DNA from 2 places in the Viridibacillus sp. KH_047 genome. Region 1 is predicted to be linked to the other one. Evidence: riboswitches for the same ligand, from Rfam matches in the RefSeq annotation. Region 1 holds a riboswitch; the other holds the start of a gene.
The links. Region 1 has a riboswitch for cobalamin ahead of AC3IS5_RS11040 (Ig-like domain-containing protein). Riboswitches for the same ligand answer to the same signal wherever they lie in the genome.
Positions count from the first base shown of each region.

Region 2: another riboswitch for cobalamin. It lies ahead of AC3IS5_RS13510 (Ig-like domain-containing protein); the one in region 1 lies ahead of AC3IS5_RS11040 (Ig-like domain-containing protein).

Region 1 is NZ_CM174479.1:2,207,846-2,211,745, reverse strand. It holds gene panF (sodium/pantothenate symporter) at 1-1,212, shown strand, start outside; gene AC3IS5_RS11045 (hypothetical protein) at 1,362-1,520, shown strand; cobalamin riboswitch at 1,680-1,872, shown strand; gene AC3IS5_RS11040 (Ig-like domain-containing protein) at 2,062-3,885, shown strand.
Region 2 is NZ_CM174479.1:2,734,423-2,738,322, forward strand. It holds gene AC3IS5_RS13505 (hypothetical protein) at 20-217, opposite strand; gene AC3IS5_RS13510 (Ig-like domain-containing protein) at 399-2,207, opposite strand; cobalamin riboswitch at 2,437-2,615, opposite strand; gene AC3IS5_RS13515 (DUF4083 family protein) at 2,859-3,041, shown strand; gene AC3IS5_RS13520 (ABC transporter ATP-binding protein) at 3,112-3,891, opposite strand.

The DNA.
Region 1 (3,900 bases):
CTTTTGGCTATGGCACAGTTACCAGCAGGTTATTTCGTTTTAATGATTCTCGGTAAAAAATTTGCAATTATTGCACGTAAGTATCAAGCAATAACACTAATTGATTTTTTACGTGAACGATATCAAAGTAAAACAGTTGTCATTGTATCAGCAGTTAGTATTATTTTATTCTTATTTGCATCTATGGCAGCTCAGTGGATTGGCGGGGCGCGATTAATTGAGTCATTAACAGGCTTAAACTATTCTGCTGCATTGTTTATCTTTGCAGGTGCTGTATTAATTTATGTGATTATTGGCGGTTTCCGTGCAGTAGCATTAACGGATGCAGTTCAAGGTTCTGTAATGCTCATTGGAACAATCATTTTACTTGTCGCAACGGTTATTGCTGGTGGTGGAATTTCAAATATAATGAGTGATTTAGTCGCTGAAAATCCGAATCTTGTATCTCCATATGGGGCAGATCGTAGTTTAACGCCATTATACGTATCGACATTTTGGATTTTAATTGGGATAGGTGTAATTGGCTTACCTCAAATTGCCGTTCGTGCAATGTCATATAAAAACTCAAAAGGCATGCATTTAGCCATTATTATTGGCACAATTGCACTTGCTACAATTATGTTTGGCATGCATTTAATCGGTGTACTAGCACGTCCGGTATTACCAGGCGTAGAAATAGGCGATAAAGTGATGCCTTTACTGACGCTAAAAGTATTACCACCTTACTTAGCGGGAATTGTTCTTGCTGCTCCAATGGCAGCCATTATGTCTACCGTTAATGCTTTACTTATTTTAGTAAGTTCTACGGTAGTAAAAGATATTTACTTAAACTATATAAAACCAACTGCATCAGATGCACAGATAAAAAAAGTAAGTTTCTATGTCACTACTATCATTGGTATCGCAGTTGTACTAGTAGCTCTACGCCCACCAGATTTACTTATTTGGCTGAACTTATTTGCTTTTGGTGGATTGGAATCTGTATTCCTATGGCCGGTTGTATTCGGTCTCTATTGGAAAACCGGAAACAAATACGGTGCGATTGCATCAATGATTATCGGGATTTCATCTTATATCTACATTGATCAAATAATGCCAAGTGTATTCGGTATGCATACGGTTACGTTACCGATTATTTTATCCTTAGTAGCATTTGTTGTAGTAAGTCTTGTTACGAAGGACAAAGTTAATACTGGAAAATCGATCATTTAATAGGGAAACACCAAACTTTCAATTATAAAGTTTGGTGTTTTTTTGTGGAAAAATCGGTTAATAATTTTTGTGAAATTAATTGACAGATAACTCTAACTGTTATATATTAATAAAAAATAATTAATTTGTTATATAACAGGAGGGTTTATATGGAAATGTATAGAGAAGGTTATGAAACGTACTGTCTAGCTTGTGAAAATTATGGTATGGAGTCGATGAATTTTTATCTTTACGTGAGAAACTTAACAGTAGAGCAATTAAACGCATTCAATCAACATACGAAGGGAAGCGGTGATTACGAAGTCTGATGCCATAGCAATTTTATAATAACCCTACCCGTTGCTAAAACAGGTAGGGTTTTGTTGATTTTTTATGACTTTAAGCGGAATAAATCTGAATCTTACTAAAATACAAAAAAATAATTTACATTCTAATACTTTTATGAAATACTTTAGATGAATAGACAATTAAATATTTCTTATAAGAGTGCTTATGTTCATCATAAGCTAATAGGGAAATCGGTGTAAATCCGATGCAGCCCCGCTACTGTAAGTGTGGATGAAATTGTTGCGAACCACTGGTGCATGTTAAATGCGCTGGGAAGGGACAAGAGTAAATAGATACACAAGCCAGGAGACCTGCTTTTATAATGTAGTTTCAATCTTCGAGGGGGAGATTTGGAGCATCGAAGGCCTTTTTTGTGTATAATTGTACATTTTTTTGGCATTTCGCCGTCCAAATTCTCTTTACATTGTGTAAAGGGATATTTTTTTGCCCTTTTATATATATGTTTATCCTTTTGAAGTAAAAACTCGAAATAATTCACAAAAAGATATGGGGGATTTCAACATGTACACAAGTAAATGGGTAAGAAAATGGGTAGCACCAATCGGTATGGCAAGTTTATTAGCCTTTTCACAACTACCGGGACAATTGTTGTCGACAGTAAACGCTGCAGAAAATACGTCAGCGACAGTTCAAGTACCAGCGAAAGATGTTAGTTATAAGAACGTTTTAAATTCAACAGCGGCATTTTTACTGCAACAAGTGCCTAACCCATCATTCGGTGATGAAGACTATGTAACAGATTTCGCTCGTTCTAGCATTCCAGTTCCATCTAAATACTATGAAACTTATTACAACAATCTTGTTAACGAGATTAAAAGTAAAGACGGCAAAATCTCTGAAGACGTTGGTAAGTATTCAAAAGTCATTATTGCATTAACAGCTATCAACAAAGATCCACGTAATGTTGGGGGCTATGATCTAGTTAAGTCCATGTATGATACATATTTGGCTACTGAAGAAGCAAAAAAATTAACTAATGGGAATAAATTTCATTTCTTAAACGCTATTGATACGAAAAATTATGATTTATCAAATGAAGCGAAATACGAAGAGATTACAAGAACGAAATTAGTAAATGATTTAGTAAAAGATCAATTTGAAGATGGGTCATTTGCGTGGGCTCTAGCATATGGGTCTGATAAAGATTCAACGTCTATGACGGCTACTACTTTAGCACCTTATACAAATGATGCCAAGGTAAAAGCAGCTGTTGAAAAAGCAAATGATTATTTAGGCAAAGAATTAGGTGAACAAGCTGGATTCTACTCAGAATGGGCAAAAGGTGACAGCCCTGAAACAGTATCTCAATTCATCATCAATTTATCGTCTAATCAAACAAATCCAAAGACGGATCCACGTTTCATTAAAGGTGATGGTAACTGGGCTGTTTCTAACCTAGTAAGTTTTGTAGATAGTGCTACGGGTGGATTAAAGAGCGGTTTATCACTTAAAATTCCAAACCTAATGTCATCGGAGCAAGGTTTACGTGCACTTGCTGCATATGATCGCTTTGAAAATGGAAAAAATCGTATTTATGATATGTCTGATGCTACAGAGTCTATCAAGTTCTACGCAGTAGATATTGCTGCACCTGTAGTGGATTCTATTGGTGATAGCGCAACTGTTGTTAAAGGAAAAGCTACAGCGAATGCGACTGTTTATATTTACAATAACAATAATTTACTGAACAAAGCTAAAGCGGATGCTAAAGGGAATTTCTCCGTAACAATTAAAAAGCAAGCAGCTGGAAGCAATATTATTGCAATTGCAGAAAATGCTGATGGTGTAAGAAGTAACAATGCCTCAATAGTTGTTAAAGATATTACAGCACCAGTAGTTGCAACAGCTAATATAGTTAGTGATCAAACAACAATTGTTAAAGGCAAAGCTGAAGCAGGCGCGGAAGTTACGATTTATAACGGCTCTAAGCTACTAGCTTCAACAACTGCATCTACGAAAGGCACATACTCTTTAACAATCAAAAAGCAAAAAGCTAATTCAACATTGAAAATTTATGTCACAGATGCAGCTAAAAATAAGAGTAAAGCATACACAGTAAAAGTAGCTGATAAAACCGCTCCTAAAGCACCATCAGTAAAAAAAGTAACAATTTCAACTAGTAAAGTTACAGGGACAGCTGAAAAAGGTGCAAAAGTGTATGTATTAAAAGGTAAAACGTCTATCGGTAAAGGCACTGTAAATAGTAAAGGTCAATTTACTGTTAAAATTAAAAATCAAAAGGCTAATACTAAATTGACAGTCTATGCCAAAGACAAAGCCGGAAACAAAAGTAATGCATCAAAAGTAACCGTTAAAACGAAATAATTTGAAAGAAATAGG
Region 2 (3,900 bases), 530 kb from region 1:
TAAGACAGTACAGCATATTTTATGTTCCCAGAAGAAGAAGAAGATAAATAGCTGCGTAAACAGGTAGTGCAATTGAAGTAATTAGATACATTGTCATCCCGCCTTTAGAAAGTCTTCTTTTCCACTTAGTTAATTTAAGCTGCCTACAATAAATAGCGCTAGAAATGAATATTAATAAAAAGGCTAAATCCTTAATATTTTCTAAAATGATAATCAAATAATCAGCTCCTTTTAGGTTTTGCACTAAGAGAATTATATTGTAAATATCCCCAAAACCCTTTACGTAATTTAAGCTTCTTCAAAACAATAATCAAGTTAGACAGCTCCAAATAAAAAAAGGGTAGTCCTAAAAGGCCGGTTTTTACCGACTTTTAGGACTGCCCTTTCTCACATGACCATTACTTTACTTTCACGCTCAGTTTGCTGCTTTTATTTCCTGCTTCATCTTTTGCGTAAATTGATAGTTTAGTATTTGCTTTTTGTTTTTTGATTTTCACACTGAAATTGCCTTTGCTTGATGCTTTAGCTGAGCCAATTTTTTTATGTTTACTATTGTATATTGTAATTGTTGCTTTTGCTTCAGTTTTACCTTTTACTTTTGTAGTTTTCGATGTAATTTTAGATACTGTTGGTTTTTTTGGTGCAATTTTATCTTTTACAGTTATTGTTTTTGTTACACCTTTATTACCAATTGTATCTTTCGTTTTAACGACTAATTTTACGTTCGCTTTTTGTTTTGGAATCTCCAGTGTATAGTTGCCTTTGCTACTCGCTTTTGTTGATTTTAGTTTAGAGCCTTTATAAATAGAAACAGTTGCTTTTGCTTCTGTAGTCCCTTTTACAGTAGTTGTTTTGTTTGAAATTGTCCCCACTGTGAGTTTCGTTGGTCCAATTTTATCTAATACAGTAATTGTTTTTGTTACACCAGCATTGCCAGCTTCGTCTGTAGTCTTTACGACTAATTTCACATTTGCCTTTTGTGCTGGAATCTTTAGCGTGAAAGTTCCTTTACTGTTAGCTTTTGTTGATGCAAGTAATTTAGTTCCATTATATATTGAGACTTTTACATTTGCTACTGTTGTTCCAGTTACTAAAGTTGTTTTGTTTGAAATTGTTCCCACTGTAAGTTCAGTTGGGCCATCAGTATCTGGATTTTCTACTGGTGGATTAGTATCTGGTACATCCCCAGCTGCTAATCTTGCAAATGTTGATTTCCCATTCAATGCGTCTGCTAAAGCAATGATTACTTGTTCAGTCGCCATTAAATTTGTTTTAGTATCTTTGATCATCCATTTAAATGAACCGTCTTCTAATTGGTAATCATCAATCATTTTTTCAAGAATATTAACTTTTTTACCGTCTTTTTCATAACTCCATTTGTCCGTTGTTAAATCTTCTCCAGCTGTTGCTAGTCCCATAATAATACTTGCCATTGAGTTCGTATTATTAACAAAACCATCTTTTTGATATTTTGCATGAATACCATCTACCGCTTTTTTAATATATTCATTAATTGTTTCATTCGACTTATCAGAAGTATTTAATAGCGTTAATGCAGTTAAATTCCAACCTGTTACATCTAAGTCATCAGATGAACCAAATCCAGAGAATAATCCTGTATTATTTTGTTTCTTTAAAATTACTTCTAAATGTTTGGCTTTATCATAGTCTGCATTTGCTAATCCTAGCGCAATTGATGCCCAAGATTCACCATATGCTGTGAAAAAGCTACCATCAGCCTTTTGTTTGTTTTGTAAATCTTCAACAATGTTGCGTTGTCCAAGGTTGGTAGGATCTAACCCTAAAATATAAGCACCTATAATAGTACCTGCGTCTTCATTTGAAGTGCTTGAAGCAGCCGTTTTAGGTTTTACCCAATAAGATTGTTCACTTGTAACTTCTGAGCCCTCTGCCCACTTGTAGTTTTTAATATCCATACCTAGTGCATACATTGCTGATAATGACCAGTAGCCACTGTGGGAACTAATTACCCTAGAACTAATAGTTTGGTTGTTAGTAATATAATATTGTTTTGCCTTTTCTAGTGAGTTCACTAGTTTTTCTTTGATTACTTGTGGTGATGTTGTTTGAGATGCATTGTCTTCATTGTTTACTACCGTAATATTTTCAGCTTGAGCTGTAAACGGCGATAGTAATGAAAGTAGCATAACAAAAGCTAACATCATACTGAATGAACGTTTCGACATTTGAATTCCTCCGATTTTATTAAGGTTTGTTGGATTCGGAATTCGGCTTTTTCATGCTAATCGACAAAATAACTTTCACTTATGTTTTAAATGATGAAATTTAAAAGTTCTTAACAATGAAAAAAGCTATTTCCCCATAGAGAAATAGCATAAATACAAAGAAATATAGGACAACAGTATTGTCTAATATAGATTGTTTTGCCGTAATCTCACTTTATTCCGAAGAGTAGATATACGCTATGAATTAGATAGGTCTCCTGGCTTATGCATCAATTTACTTTAAGGACCTTCCCGTATAAAACAGTGGTATTTCCTTATTTCATCAGCATTTACAGTTGCGGATACAGCTCCGGTATTTCACCGAATTCCCTTTTATGTATGTACTACACCTAATTCTGGCATACAATATTCACTTAATATAAACTTATCATAATATTGAAAATTAATCTATCGTATTTTGATTAATTTTTGATATTCAACTCATAACACATCAAATAATTATATAAATAAAGAAAAAGCGTATGTATATTTATATCGAAATTGTATATATCGATGAATCTATCAATATGTTAAGCACATGATTCCTGTTAAACATGTTAAAATCGGATTAATTACTATTTTAGTATCATGAATAATTAAGGGAGGAATTGCATGTTTAACGTTGGGGATATGCTTATTACTGTTATTGTAATAGCTTTAATTTTATTAGGTACGATTTCTTTTATGCTATTTGTTAGAAGAATCATTATTAATACAACACCAAAGAATGAATCTACCGAACTAAATGAAAAATTGGATAAGATTATCATGTTATTGGAAAAACAGTCTAAATAATTTGTATTCATTATAAAAAAACTAGCTATTGAATTTTATATAAGATTCAACAGCTAGTTTTTAGGTTAATTTAATTCAACTTCGATAATAATGGACGATTATTTTGCCAAATAACTTCTACTGGCATATCGAAAAATGCAGAAAGTTTTTCACTTGTTAGCATATTCACTGTACTTCCAGAAGCAAAAACTTGGCCCTTTTTTAATAATAATGTTTTCTGAAAAACCGGTAGAATTTCTTCAACGTGATGTGTGACATATATTATTGTTGGTCCGTTTTCTAAAGCCGCAATTTCACCAATTGTTTCTAACAATTGTTCTCTTGCTATGAAGTCAAACCCTGTCGCAGGTTCGTCTAATATGAGTAGCTCTGGATCATCCATTAATGCACGACCGATCAATATTCTTTGTTTTTCACCTTGCGATAAAGTTTGATAATCACGATCGGCATATTCAATACTCCCTAGTTTTTTCAATATGCTTATTGCCTTTTCTCGAATGATTGGTGTTGGCTTTTCGTATAAACCAATTGAAGCAAACGCACCTGAAAGAACGATTTCAAATGCACTATCATAGGGATTTAATTTTTGTTGTAATCCTGACGATACGAGGCCAATCTTTCTTCTAAGCTCTTCACCTAAAACGGATTTCCCAAACGTTCTTCCTACTACCTTTAAATCACCTTTAGTCGGAAAATAATAAGAACAGAGCATATTCAGCAAAGCTGATTTGCCAGCTCCATTTAATCCGTAAAGTACCCAATGCTCTCCTTTTTCTACTTGCCAATTAATATTTTCTAGAATCCATTGCCCTTCTCTTTTCAAACATACCTCTTTCATATGTAATACCATATCGAAAAC